DNA from 2 places in the Kitasatospora sp. NPDC094028 genome. Region 2 is predicted to be linked to the other one. Evidence: riboswitches for the same ligand, from Rfam matches in the RefSeq annotation. Region 2 holds a riboswitch; the other holds the start of a gene.
What was found. Region 2 has a riboswitch for cobalamin ahead of ACPC54_RS13600 (ribonucleoside-diphosphate reductase subunit alpha). Riboswitches for the same ligand answer to the same signal wherever they lie in the genome.
Positions count from the first base shown of each region.

Region 1: linked by a shared signal. The riboswitch ahead of ACPC54_RS16340 (cobalamin biosynthesis protein) and the one ahead of ACPC54_RS13600 (ribonucleoside-diphosphate reductase subunit alpha) in region 2 are both predicted to bind cobalamin.

Region 1 is NZ_JBMVFA010000009.1:72,472-79,671, forward strand. Features, by position in the region: gene ACPC54_RS16330 (hypothetical protein) at 1-859, opposite strand, end outside; gene ACPC54_RS16335 (alpha/beta hydrolase family protein) at 1,633-2,739, opposite strand; cobalamin riboswitch at 3,416-3,543, shown strand; gene ACPC54_RS16340 (cobalamin biosynthesis protein) at 3,682-4,647, shown strand; gene ACPC54_RS16345 (cobyric acid synthase) at 4,644-6,188, shown strand; gene ACPC54_RS16350 (putative cobaltochelatase) at 6,181-7,200, shown strand, end outside.
Region 2 is NZ_JBMVFA010000007.1:39,565-46,764, reverse strand. Features, by position in the region: gene ACPC54_RS13605 (ribonucleotide-diphosphate reductase subunit beta) at 1-993, opposite strand, end outside; gene ACPC54_RS13600 (ribonucleoside-diphosphate reductase subunit alpha) at 993-3,392, opposite strand; cobalamin riboswitch at 3,584-3,715, opposite strand; gene ACPC54_RS13595 (flagellar basal body-associated FliL family protein) at 3,981-5,207, shown strand; gene ACPC54_RS13590 (glycoside hydrolase family 26 protein) at 5,388-6,854, shown strand; gene ACPC54_RS13585 (hypothetical protein) at 6,988-7,200, shown strand, end outside.

The sequences.
Region 1 (7,200 bases), on a different contig from region 2:
CGTCGTCGCCCTGGGCCGCGTCCAGCAGCTCGGCCACCGCGCGGTCCGCCGGGCGGGCCGCCACCCAGGCCCGGTACTCCGCCCGGGCCGGGCCCGGCGAGTAGTCGGCGCAGGCGTTCAGCAGCTCGAAGGCGCTCTGCTCGATGTGCCCGGCCGCGGTCTGCGCGACCGTGCAGATCTCCTCCAGCTTCGCCCGCACCGCCCAGTGGCCCAGCGGGGACAGCTCGGCGGCGTCGTCCGCGCGGACCACCGCGCCGACCGCGGCCAGGCCGTCCAGCATCCAGTCCAGCACGGCGGCCACGTCGGAGGGCGCGGCCGGGGTGTCGATCTGCGGCTCCCGGCAGGTGCCGCGCACGGCCGACACGGCGGAGGCCGCGTGCGGCACCGGCGACAGGCCCGGGCCGGCGGCGCCGCCGACGCGGCGCTCGTCCAGGCCGCGGCGCAGCAGCTCCAGCAGCTCGACGTCGGCGACCGGGCCGTCCACCAGGTGCAGGAAGGACAGCAGCTGCGGGGCCTGGTCGACGGCCTGTCCGGCCAGCACCGCGAACACGCCGCGCAGGGCGGCCGGCGGGACGGGCGCGAGCAGCGTCCAGGCGTCGAACAGCGCGGACCAGCCGCGCACCACCGCCTCGTCGTCGTGCTCCCAGGCGTGCAGGCGCCAGCCGGGGCCGGCTCCGCCGTCCCGGGGCTCCACCAGGCCGACCAGCAGGGCCTGGCCCCAGGCCTTCGCGGCGGCGCCGACCGTCATGGCCAGCGCGCGGCCCGCGGCGCGGGCGTCCTCGGGCAGCAGCTCGCCGCGCTTGTCGACTTCTTCCAGATCGCCGGCCCAGCGGGCGATCCGCACCGCGTCCACCAGCATCCGGCGGGCCAGCGGGGCCAGCTCGGCGGGGGCGGGGAAGCCCTCCGGAACCGGAACCCGGCCCCGCCCGGGCGCCGGGGCCGGGCCCCGTCGACGGGGTACGCCGGGCCTGGGTACACCGGCCCCGCCCGGCCTGCCACCGGCTGGCCGGTGGGCCGTACCGGGGAGACGGGTCACCGTCGCACCGGTACCGATCGTCGGTTGGAGCGGGGCATCACGGTCGCGCGGGTTCCGAGACGTCACGTCGAGCAGTCTTCCCCTTGCACCGGCCTTCTGTCACATCCGGTTGTCCGTACGACCGGACGCGCCCGGACGGCACCTCCGCAAGATCGGGCAACAGTGGCAAACCGGCTGGCCGGAAACGTGTGGCGGGTCCATGCCAGGACGAGTGGGTCGGTTGCGGTGCCCGACCGGGCAGTCACGCTCCGTGTGCGGCGGCCCGCCCGAGCGGCCGCTCGGGCGCCGCGCGGGAAGTCGGCCCGGCCGACTTCCCGTGCTTCGGGTGCGGGCGGGCGGGGGGAATGGAAAGGAAATCGGACCCATCGGTTTCGCGTGCCGCGCGGAAAGTCGACGGGGCCGACTTCTCGCGCATCGCGGGGGGCGCCAGGAATCGAACGGGCACAGCGGTATCGACTTTCCGTGCGGTGCGGATCACAGCGGGAACACCGGAGATCGGCCACGGACGAACCGGGTTCGGGAAGCGGCGAAAGCGCAGGAAGTCGGCCGGTTCCACTTCCTGCGCGGGAGTTCGCCGCGAGCCATCGCGGGCCGGATCAGAGGAGGGGGGTGAGCCAGCGGCGCAGGAGTTCGGTGTAACGCTCGGGGGCGGAGTTCCAGAGGGCGGCGTGGTCGGCGCCGGGAAAGGTCTGCAGGCTGACCACGTCGGGCCGGGCGTGGGCGAGGCTCTCGGCGGCCCCCAGCGGGGCGATGGAGTCGTCCGGACTCTGCAGCAGCAGGGTGGGCACCCGCAGGTCGGCGCCCTCGGCGATGCGGGCGAAGTCGGCGAGGTCGACGCCGGTGCGGCCCTGCGCGGCGAGCGCGCCCAGCTCGGCGACCGTCCCGGACCAGCCCGCCCGGCGGGCGTCGCGGCGGGCGCCGGCCTGGAGGTCCAGCACCGGCGAGTCCAGGATCAGGCCGCGGATCGCGTGCGACCAGGCGGACCGGGCGGCGGTCTGCAGCACCATCGTCGCGCCGACCGACCAGCCGTACAGGACGACCTTGCCCGCGCCGTTGTCGAGCGCCAGCCGGATCGCCGACTCGACGTCCCGCCACTCGGTCTCGCCGAAGTGGCTCAGCCCGTCCGGGGAGGCCGGGGCGCCCTCGTCGCCGCGGTAGGTGACGGCCAGCGCGGGCATGCTGAGGCGGTCCAGCACGGGGAGCACCGGGAGCGTCTGCTGCCGGTCGGCGCCGGGGCCGTGCACCAGGATCACCCAGGTGCCGCGTTTGCCGTCCACGTACCAGGCGGGCAGGTCGCCGAGCTCGCCCTCGGCGGTGGTGCCGGTGAAGGGGAGGCCGAGCGCCGTGGTCGGGTCGCCGAGCAGGACGCGCGGGGTGAAGCGGACCTCGGTGCCCGGGGCGAGGGTGCCCCGGTCCGCGCGGACCAGCCGTCGGGTGACGCCCTCCGGGTCGCTGTGCAGCACCTCCGCGACGACGGCGTGGCCGCCGCCCTCCCACTCGACCGCCCAGCGGCCGGGGAGCAGGGCCTCCGGGCGCCGGGCGAAGGTGACCCGGCCGGCGGCGAGCCGCCGGACGACGAGCGGACCGGACTCCGGCGTCACGGTCTCCGGCCGGACCATCCGCTCGGAGGCCTTGCGACCGACCACCAGGACGGCGGCCCCTACGGCGGCGGCCGCCACGACGGCTGCGGTTCCCCAACGCATTTCGTTCCCCGCTCTGCTGGTCGGTCCGGACGGTGTTCGTGCACCAGTTCACCGGCGGGCGGCGCGCCGGGCCACCGGGCTGGGCCGTCCGGGGCACGACAACGGGGGGATCAGACGGGATTTCGGTGGTCCGGTGGCCGAGAAGTCCCCAGGAGTTCCCAGAAGCGACCGGTGAGGCTCCGGGCGGCGGGTGGGGCGGCCGGGGTGCCCCAGTGGCCGGCCAGCTCGGCCTCCTGGTGGACGGACAGGGCGACGCCGCCCGGCGGGCGGCCGCCTCCCGGGTGAGCTCGCGGGCCGGCCGGTGGTCGCGAAGCCCCGCCGGGCGGGTGCCCGTCAACTGGGCGGCGGGGCACCGGAGGACGCGGGCGAGGGCGATGAACTCCGTCTGGTCGGGGCGCAGCTCACCGCTCTCCCAGGCGAGCACGTGGGCGGGCAGGAGCCTGACGCCGTGTGCGGCCGGACCGTCCGCGACCTGTTCCGGGGTCAGGCCGAGGCCGGTGCGATGGGCGCGAGCGGCGGCGGGCGAGAACGGCACCGGGGGCGGGCGCGGGGCCGCGGGGGGCTGGGCGATCGCACAGCCCGGTGCGGTGCGCGCTGTGACCAACCCCTCCGTGACCTCGGTTGACTGCCGGTTCGGCAGCGTGATGGGATTCCGGGGCCAAACGGAGGCATGGAGAGGAAGCCGGTGCGAGTCCGGCGCGGTCCCGCCACTGTCACCGGGGAGCACGACCGGAAAGGCCACGGCGGGCCGTCAGGAGCCGCTGGAAGGCCCGGAAGTGCGTCCGACCCGGAAGCCAGGAGACTCTCGCCCCCGGTACGTCGATCCAGGGCGCGGACCCTGAGTGAGGACACGCACGCGATGCAGGCTGCCCCGCCCCGCCGGACTTCGAGCTGCCTTCCGCCGTGCGCCCGGTAGCCGCGCGGGCGACGACCGCGCGCCCCGTGCGCCCGCTGACCCGGGCCGCCGCGTTCGCCCTGGGCGCCGTCGTGGGCTACGCCGCCGACACCCGCTTCGCCGATCCCCGCGGCGGCCACCCGGTGGCCGCCTTCGGCACCGCCGCCACCGCGCTGGAGCGACGGATGTGGCGGGACGGCCGGGCGGCCGGCGCGGCGTACACGGCACTCGCCGTGGGCACCGTCGCGGCCGGCGCGCTCGCCCTGGACCGCACCGTCGGCCGGCGTCCGCTGGGCCGGGCGGCGCTCGCGGCGGCCGCGACCTGGACGGTGCTCGGCGGCACCTCGCTGACCCGGGAGGCGCGCACCATCGGCCGCTCGCTGGCCGCCGGCGACCTGACGGCCGCCCGGGAGCGGCTGCCGCACCTGTGCGGGCGGGACCCGAGCGCCCTGGACGAGCAGCAGATCGCCCGCGCCGTCGTCGAGTCGGTGGCCGAGAACACCGCCGACGCCGTGGTCAACGCGCTGGCCTGGGGCGCCCTGGCCGGCACGCCGGGCCTGCTGGCGTTCCGCGCGGTGAACACCCTGGACGCGATGGTCGGCCACCGCTCGCCCCGCCACGCCCGGTTCGGCTGGGCCTCCGCCCGGCTCGACGACGTCGCGGGCTGGCCGGGCGCCCGGCTGACGGCGCTGCTGACCGTGGCCGCCGCCCCCGAGCCGCGGACGGCCTGGCGGGTCTGGCGGCGGGACGGCTCCGCCCACCCGAGCCCGAACGCGGGCCAGGCCGAGTCGGCCTTCGCGGGCGCGGTCGGCGTCCGCCTCGGCGGGACGCTGCGGTACGGCGAGCGCGTCGAGCACCGGCCCGTCCTGGGCGAGGAGTTGCGGCCGGTGACGGTGGACGACATCGAGCGGGCCTGCACGCTGTCGCGGCGGGTCGGCGCGCTCGCGCTGGGTACGACGGTCGCGGGGCACGTCCTGCTGCGCGCATGGCGAAGGAAGGGTGGGGGGTCATGAGCAACGCACTGCTGGTCGCCGGGACGACCTCGGACGCGGGCAAGAGCGTGGTCACGGCCGGCATCTGCCGCTGGCTGGTCCGCCAGGGCGTGCGGGTCGCGCCGTTCAAGGCGCAGAACATGTCGCTGAACTCCTTCGTCACCGCGGACGGCGCCGAGATCGGCCGCGCCCAGGCGATGCAGGCGCAGGCGGCCCGGGTCGAGCCCGAAGCGGCGATGAACCCGGTGCTGCTGAAGCCGGGCGCGGACGGCCGCAGCCAGGTGGTGCTGCTCGGCCGGCCGGTCGCCGAGGTCGGCGCGCTGGACTACCGCGAGCGCAAGCCCGTCCTGCTGGAGCGCGCCCTGGAGTGCCTGGCGGACCTGCGCCGCCGCTACGACGTGGTGGTGTGCGAGGGCGCCGGCTCACCCGCCGAGATCAACCTGCGCGACCGCGACATCGCCAACATGGGCCTGGCCACCGCCGCCGCCCTGCCCGTCGTGGTGGTCGGCGACATCGATCGCGGCGGGGTCTTCGCCGCGATGTACGGCACCCTGGCGTTGCTGTCGGAGGAGGACCAGCGGCACGTCGCCGGCTGGTTCGTCAACAAGTTCCGCGGCGACGGGCGGCTGCTCGCGCCCGGGCTGGAGATGCTGCGCGAGCTGACCGGCCGCCCGGTGCTGGGCACGCTGCCGATGCTGCCCGGCCTGTGGCTGGACGCCGAGGACTCGCTGGACCTGTCCACCGTGGTGGACCGGGTGGACGGTCGCGGGCCGCTCGGCGCGGACGTGCTGCGGGTCGCCGTGGTGCGCTTCCCGCGGCTGTCGAACTTCACCGACCTGGACGCGCTGGCGCAGGAGCCGGGCGTGCTGGTGCGCTGGGCGACCCGGCCGGAGGAACTGGCCGACGCCGACCTGGTGGTGCTGCCCGGCACCCGGGCCACCGTGGCCGACCTCGCCTGGCTGCGCGAGCGCGGCCTGGAGCCGGCGCTCAAGGCGCGGGCGGCGGCCGGGTTGCCGATCCTCGGCGTGTGCGGCGGCTACCAGATGCTGGCGCGCTCGATCGACGACGCGGTGGAGTCCAAGGCGGGCCTCGTCGCGGGGCTCGGCCTGCTGCCCACCGACGTCCGGTTCGGCGCCGAGAAGGTGCTGGCGCGGCCGGTCGGCGAGGCGTTCGGGCACCGGGTCGAGGGGTACGAGATCCACCACGGGGTGGTCGCGGTCGACGGGGGCGATGCGTTCATCTCCGATGACCACGGGCAGAGCCTGGACGGCTGCCGGGTCGGCTCGGTGTGGGGAACCACCTGGCACGGCGTGCTGGAGAACGACGGGTTCCGTCGCGAACTCCTGCGCGAGGTCGCCGAGTTGGCCGGGCGGGCGTTCGTGCCGGCGCCGGACACCTGCTTCGCCGAGGCGCGCGACGCCCGACTGGACCGGCTGGGCGACCTGATCGAAGAGCACGCGGACACCGACGCGCTGTGGAAGCTGATCGAAGGCGGGGTGCCGGCGGCCGGAACGCTGCCGTTCCTCCCGCCCGGGGCACCTGTGGGAGTGACGCATGACTGACGTCCGCTATCCGTTCACCGCGATCGTCGGCATGGCCGACCTCCGGCTCGGGCTGCTGCTCAACGCCGTCTCCCCGGCCGTGGGCGGCGTGCTGGTGCGCGGCGAGAAGGGCACCGCGAAGTCCACCATGGTGCGCGCGCTGGCCGGGCTGCTGCCCTCCATCGCCACCGTGGACGGCTGCCGCTTCGCCTGCGACCCGGCCGCGCCGGACCGGCAGTGCCCGGACGGGCCGCACGCCGCCGGTTCGAGCGCTTCCGAACGGCCGTCCCAGCTGGTCGAGTTGCCGGTCGGCGTGGCCGAGGACCGGATCGTCGGCTCGCTCGATCTGGAGCGGGCGCTCGCCGAGGGCGTCAAGGCCTACGAGCCCGGGCTGCTCGCCAAGGCGCACCGCGGCGTGCTCTACATCGACGAGGTGAACCTGCTCCAGGACCACGTCGTCGACCTGCTGCTGGACGCCGCCGCGATGGGCCGCTCCTACGTCGAGCGCGAGGGCGTGTCGGTGCGGCACGCGGCGCGGTTCCTGCTGGTCGGCACGATGAACCCGGAGGAGGGCGAGCTGCGGCCGCAGCTGCTCGACCGGTTCGGCCTCACCGTCGAGATCGCCGCCACCCGGGACCCGGCCGAGCGGGCCGAGGTCGTCCGGCGCCGGCTCGGGTACGACGCCGACCCGGCCGGCTTCGCCGCGCGGTTCGCCGAGGAGGAGCGGGAGCTCGCCGAACACATCACCGCCGCCCGGGAGTTGCTGCCCAAGGTCGAACTGACCGATGTGGCGCTGCGTCAGATCACCGCCGTGTGCGCCGCGTTCGAGGTGGACGGGCTGCGCGCGGACATCGTGATGGCGCGCACGGCCGTCGCGCTCGCCGCCTGGGCGGGGCGCACGGAGGTGCTGGAGGAGGACGTCCGCAAGGCCGCGCAGCTGGCGCTGCCGCACCGGCGGCGGCGCAACCCGTTCGACGCTCCGGGGCTGGACGAGGAGCAGCTCGACCGGACGCTGGAGGAGCACGCGCAGCCG
Region 2 (7,200 bases):
GGAGCCCTCGACCGCGACCTGGTAGGCCGACACGCGGCGCTCGAAGAAGTTGGTCAGCTCCTGGACGTTCTGGAGCTCCATGAAGCCGAACGGGTTCGTCGAGCCGTAGCGGATCGGCATCCCCAGCCGGGCCAGGCGCTGGTCGGCCACGGCCTCCAGGTACTGGCGCATGGACTCGGTGTTCATGCCGGTGAGGCCGTCACCGCACAGGTCCTGGGCGAACTGGAGCTCGGCCGCGACGGCCTCCTCCAGCATCTCGGTGACCTGCTTGGCCATCTCGTCGTCGAAGAGGTCGGGCTCCTCCTCGCGGACGGTGTCGACCACCGAGAACGCGAAGTCCATGTGCATGGACTCGTCGCGGAACACCCAGTTCGTCCCCGTCGCCAGGCCGTGCAGCAGGCCACGGCTGCGGAACCAGTACACGTACGCGAACGCGCCGTAGAAGAACAGGCCCTCGACACACGCCGCGAAGCAGATCAGGTTGAGCAGGAACGCCCTCCTGTCCTCCTTCGTCTGCAGCGAGTCGATGTGGTCGACCGCGTTCATGTACTTGAAGCAGAACTGGGCCTTCTGGTGGATGGAGGGGATGTTCTCCACCGCGGCGAAGGCCGCGTTGCGGTCCTCCGGGTCCGGAAGGTACGTGTCCAGCAGCGTCAGGTAGAACTGCACATGGACGGCCTCTTCGAACAACTGCCGCGAGAGGTACAGCCGCGCCTCGGGCGAGTTGATGTGCTTGTAGAGGCTCAGCACCACGTTGTTCGCGACGATCGAGTCACCGGTCGCGAAGAACGCGACCAGCCGCCCGATGAGGTGGCGCTCGCCCTCGCTGAGCTTCGCCAGGTCGGCGACGTCGGAGTGCAGGTCCACCTCCTCCACGGTCCAGGTGTTCTTGATCGCGTCCCGGTACCGGTCGTAGAACGACGGGTAGCGCATCGGGCGCAGCGTCAGCTCGAAGCCGGGGTCGAGCAGCATCTTGCGGTCGTCGGCAGTCATTACTGGCAGGCCTCGCAGGACTCGGGGTTCTCCAGGGAGCAGGCGATGGCGTCCTGCTCGGCCTGGGTCATGGTGGGGGTCGGCAGCGGCGCGGCGGTGCGGGCGGCACCGGAGGCGGCCTGGGCGATGCGGGTGGCCGGGCGCGAGCGCAGGTAGTAGGTGGTCTTGAGACCGACCTTCCACGCGTAGGCGTACATCGAGCTGAGCTTGCCGATGGTGGGCGCCGCCATGAACAGGTTCAGCGACTGGCTCTGGTCGAGGTACGGCATGCGGGCCGCGGCCAGGTCGATGAGCGCGCGCTGCGGCAGCTCCCACGCGGTGCGGTACAGCGAACGGACCTCGTCCGGCAGCCAGTTGAAGTCCTGGACGGAGCCGTTGGCGTCGCGCAGCGCGTCGCGGGTCTGCTGGTCCCAGACGCCGAGCTCCTTGAGCTCGCGCACCAGGTACGGGTTGACCTGCAGGAACTCGCCGCTCAGCGTCTCGCGCTTGAACAGGTTGGACACCTGCGGCTCGATGCACTCGTACACGCCGGCGATCGAGGCGATGGTCGCGGTCGGCGCGATGGCGAGCAGCAGCGAGTTGCGCAGCCCGGTCTCGGCGATTCGCGCCCGCAGCGCGTCCCAGCGCGGGGCCCACTGCGGGGCGGCGCTCGGGAAGTGGTCGATGTGCAGCTCGCCACGCGCGGCGCGGGTCTCGCCGTACGCCTCGTGGCGGCCCAGCTGCTCGGCCAGGTCGGCGGAGCGCTCGTACGCGGTGAGCATGATGCGCTCGGCGATGAGCGTGGACAGCTGCTTGGCCTCGGCGGAGTCGAAGTCGAGGCGCAGCTTGAAGAAGACGTCCTGCAGGCCCATCACGCCGAGGCCGACCGGCCGCCAGCGGGAGTTCGACGTGCCCGCCTCGGTCGTCGGGTAGAAGTTGATGTCCACCACGCGGTCGAGGAAGGTCACGGCGGTGCGCACGGTGGCGTCCAGCCGCTCCCAGTCCATGGCGCCGAGCAGGTCGTCGGCGGAGGCGCCGACCGCCACGTGCGCACCGAGGTTGACCGACCCCAGGTTGCAGACGGCGGTCTCGGAGTCGTCCGTGACCTCCAGGATCTCGGTGCACAGGTTGGACGAGTGCACCGTGCGGCCCGGCAGCGCGGTCTGGTTGGCGGCGCGGTTGGAGGCGTCCTTGAAGGTCATCCAGCCGTTGCCGGTCTGGGCCAGGGTGCGCATCATGCGGGCGTACAGGGTCTGCGCCGGGATGGTGCGGACGGCCTTGCCGGCCAGCTCGGCCTTGAGGTAGGCCTGGTCGAACTCCTCGCCCCACAGGTCGACCAGCTCGGGGACGTCGGCCGGGGAGAACAGCGACCAGTCCGCGTTGGCGTTCACGCGGCGCATGAACTCGTCCGGGATCCAGTGCGCCAGGTTGAGGTTGTGGGTGCGGCGGGCTTCCTCGCCGGTGTTGTCGCGGAGCTCCAGGAACTCCTCGATGTCGGCGTGCCAGGTCTCCAGGTAGACGCACGCGGCGCCCTTGCGCCGGCCGCCCTGGTTGACGGCGGCGACGGAGGAGTCGAGGGTGCGCAGGAACGGCACGATGCCGTTGGACTTGCCGTTGGTGCCGCGGATCAGGCTGCCGCGCGAGCGGATGCGCGAGTAGGACAGGCCGATGCCGCCGGCGTGCTTGGACAGGCGGGCGATCTGCGCGTAGCGGTTGTAGATCGAGTCCAGGTTGTCCAGCGGGGAGTCGAGCAGGTAGCAGCTGCTCATCTGCGGGTGCCGGGTGCCGGAGTTGAAGAGCGTCGGCGAGGAGGTCAGGTACTCCAGGCGGCTCATCAGGCCGTACAGCTCGGCGACCTCGCGCACGGACTGCTCGGTGTCGCCGACCGCCAGGCCGCAGGCGACGCGGAGCAGGAAGTGCTGCGGGGTCTCGATGACCTTGCGGGTGATCGGGTGGCGCAGCAGGTAGCGGGACTGGACGGTGCGCAGGCCGAAGTACTCGAAGCGGTCGTCGCCGTGGGCGTCGATCAGGGCGTCGAGGGCGGCGGCGTGCTTGGCGACGAAGTCGGCGGTGGTGTCGCCGATCAGGCCTTCGGCGTGGCCGACCGCGATGGAGGCGGAGAAGGACACCGAGCCCTGGCTGTTGGCCTCGTCGACGATCTCCAGGGCGAGCAGGCGGGCGGCCAGCTTCGAGTACTGGGGGTCCTCGGCGATCATCGACGCGGCGGCGTCGACGGCCAGCCCGCGCAGCTCGGCGAAGTCGGAGCCGGCGTGGCGCCCGCGCAGCGCGGCGGCGGCGACGTGGCCGGGGTCGACCTCGGTGAGGTCGGCGCTGCGGTCGGTGAGCAGCCGAAGGAGCGCCCCACCGGGGTCGGTGACCGTCTGGTCGGTGAAGGCGGTACCGGTTCCCTGGGCGGGCAGGGTGGCTGAGGCAGCGGTGGTCAAGGCGCTCTCTCCTGGCGGCGATCGGCGGCGTGATCGGGTGGCGCCGGGCCGTTCGGGGCAGGGAAGCACGGCGCGAACGCGGACGGCGTCGCGCGACGGTGTCTCCCCGGCCCGCCCGCGAGGCCCGGAAAGGTGGTGCTGGTGCTCGCGCGGCCCCTGCGGGAGGGCCGTGGCGCACGCCGCCGGCAGGTACTCGGACTTGCGGGCCCGGCTCGTGTGAGCGCCCGCACACCGCTGCGGGGCAGTCCCGGAATCTCACCGGCTTCCCCTGCGTCGACAGCAGGAGTGAGCATACATGTTGTGGTGTCTCACTGATGTGGCCCCACATGTAGTGCGGCGCCGTGTGTCGGGCCGATGACCGGCGGTGTCCGGCGCGGCCGCCCCAAGGGGCCCTCGGGCGCGCCCGGCGCGTCCTGGTTTCGATACGGAACGGTCACCGGGAGGCCGGTCCGTCGGGGAGATGCCCTACGATCTGGGCGACATGTGAGCGAGCGCAGCGGGCGGGTCCGCGACACGAGGGGTGCGCGTCTCGCGGAGCGATCGACGAGGCAGCGAGGGGGCCGCATGAGCGACGGATTCGGCGCACCTGGGCAGGGGCCGCAGGGGACGCCCCCGGCCGGGGCGGGGAGCGCGCAGAACCAGCCGGGGCCGGTGCCGCCGCCGAGCGGGGGCTTCGGGCCGCCGCCGGCGTCGTACGGGCCGGTCCTGCCGCCCGCGCAGCCGGTGGCGCAGCCCGTCCCGCCGGTGCCCCAGCCGGGGCCGGTGCCGCCGCAGCCCGCGCCCCAGCCGGTCCAGCAGCCCCCGGCCCCGCAGCCCGTCCAGCAGCCTCCGGCCCCGCAGCCCGCGGCCCCGCAGCCGGTGCAACAGCCCCCGGCCCAGCCCGCGCCGCAGTGGCAGCCGCAGGCCCAGCCGACGCTGCCCGCCCAGCAGTTCCAGCCCCAGCCGCCGCAGGCCCAGCCGGTCCAGCAGCCGCGGCCCCCGCGCGCCGAGCCCGACTGGGAGGCGCTGGCCGACCGCAACGAGGCGGACGGCAAGCGCAAGCGCCGCACCAAGGTGATCGGCATCGCGGCTGCCGTGGTCCTGGTGGGCGGCCTGGCCGCGGGCGGCGTGGTGCTGATGAACGGCAAGCACGACGACCCCAAGAAGCCGGTCACCGCCCCGACCGCGCCCGTCAGCACGCCCCCGTCGCCGGCTCCGGCGACCACCCAGGGCGGGGCCGGCGACGACCCGTCCAAGCCGATCTGGGACGTCAGCACCGACCCGGCGCCGCAGGACGCGAACGCGCTGTTCTCGGCGGCCCAGGTGAACATCAACGGCGCGACCTGGAACCGCACCACCGTCTCGCTCGACCAGCCCTGCTGGGACGGCAACTCGACGACCGGCGGCCTCGGCAAGATCCTCGGCGACCAGGGCTGCCAGAAGGTGCTGCGGGCGACGTACGTCTCCGGCGACAGCGCGGTGACGGTCGGCGTCGCGGTCTTCGACCACAAGATCCAGGCCGAGACCGCGACGAAGAACTACGCCGGCCAGCTCAAGGGCCTCTCCGCCCCCGGCGCGCCGGCCTACTGCGCGAACCCGGGCTGCGCCAACACGCACAACGTCATCGGCCGGTACGCCTACTTCACGGTCGAGGGCTCGGTGAAGGGCGGCAACACGGCGGACGCCACCGCGACCGCGGCGGCGGGCGGCTTCGCGGAGCACGTGAAGGGCCAGCTGCTGCAGCGCGCCAAGGCCGCGGGCAACGCGGCGCCCGGCGCCCCGGCGGCCCCGGCCGCCACGCCGACCGGCTGACGGCCCGACCGGCTGACGGCCGGCCGACGCCCGGTCGGCGCCGACGACCTCCCCCCACCCCCGGCGGGTTCGTTCGCCGGGGCCGGGGGAGTGTGGCAGGCTCTCGCCGTAGTCAGTCGTACGCGTGTTCCGGTTGCGTCCGTGGGGGTCGGCGCCGGCGAGCAACCGGAGGAGTGGTCCGTGGCCCTGCCCAGAGCCCTGCGCGGAAAGCCCGCCGTGCTCGCGGCGGCCGGGGCGGTCGTGCTCGCCGCGGGCGCCTTCGTGGTCCTGGACCGCGACGGCGGACGGCCGGACGACGAGCAGCCGCAGCCGCCGCGGGTGGAGGTGTCGGTCGGCGCCCCCGGGCGGACCCTGCCGCCGGACGTCGGCAAGGAACTGGTCGCCCGGGATCCGCTGGCCTCGCCGAACGCCCGCGCCGTCCAGCAGTTCCTCGACGACCTGGAGCGGCAGGCCCGCACCGGCAAGAGCGGCGGGACGGTCATCGGCCAGCACGTCGAGGCGCACAACGAGCGCAACAACCCCGAGTACGGCGACTACCGGGGCACCAAGCAGGTCGGCTACTACTACAAGAAGGCCGCCGACATCACCGGCAAGCTGCCCGGCTTCGTCGAGACCGACCTCGGCCCCGGCTACGGCCAGAACACCTGGGGCGTCGGCAACCCGCGGTCCTACTCGGCCGGCCGCTGGCCCACCTGCCGGGCCGGCTGGCAGTACACCGACGACGCCGTCGACCTGATGGCGGCCGTCTGGTCCGGCCACCCGCGCGCCGACGACGGCACGTACGACTTCGCCGGCGCCCAGCACAACTGCGACGGCAGCATGACCGAACTGCCCGACAACGGCGGCGCGCCCGCCGGGATCGTCGGCATGAGCTTCCACCAGCCGTACCCCGGATCCGACGTCAAGTCCTTCGACCGGGTGCTCTGCTCCAACTCCCCGGCCGCCAAGGACCCGGCCTGGTTCGGCCGGGTCGTCGACGCCGCGCACGACACCCCCGAGTACCGGTCGCTGATCACCGACCTCTCCTACCTGGCCGACCACCTGGACTACCTGGCCGCCCACGACGTGCCGGTGCTGCTGCGCCCGTACCACGAGATGAACGTGCTGGACTGCTCGCGCCGCTTCTGGTGGGCCGGGCAGAAGCCGGCCGACTACCAGGCGCTGTGGAAGATCACCTACAAGTACCTGGTGGAGACCCGGGGCCTGCACAACCTGCTGTTCGTCTGGACGCCGGTCTCCTGGGACGGCGCCCCCGGCGTCGACCCGTGGGACTACTACCCGGGGGCGCAGTTCGTCGACGTCGTCGGGGTGGACGACTACAGCGGCAGCCCCGCGCACCCGATCGGCACCGGCGAGACCTGGACCAGGCGGTACTACGACGGGCTGGCCGCGTACGAGAAGCCGCGCATCCTCGCCGAGTCCTTCGCCGTCCCGGTCAACTCCCGTCAGCCGGACACGCTCCGGCTCACGCCCTGGACGATCTGGACGGTCTGGGGGCAGTCGCTCACCGCCGACAACCTGACCCCCGATCAGCCGCGCAACTCCGCCGCCGACGTCAACGCCACCTACCGCAGCCCGCTCGCCATCACCGGCGGCGCCGGTCCGTTCGGGCCGACCGTCGACTGGGGCGGGCTGCACGTGCGCTGACCGATCGGACGGCCCGGAGATCGTCCGAACCCGGGGAATTCCGGGTCCGTTGCGGGGTGTGGCATCCTGTGGCGGCGAAAGCCGAGGGTCGGCGAGCGGCCGTGGGGCGGAACGGGCGAGGCGGGGGAACGGGATGACACAGACGCGTCCGATGCGCGTGGCCGGCGGCCTCGCCGTCGGCTGGGGTGCGGTGCTGCTCTGCTGGGCGGCGTACAACTGCTTCGGCCAGGTCGGCCTCGGCACGTACGTCGAGGGGATCTTCTACTACGGCGGCTCCTCCGTGGACGCCGAGACCGGCAGCCTCAACTACGGCCTGCTGTACCTGATCGCGGGCCTCCTGCTGCTG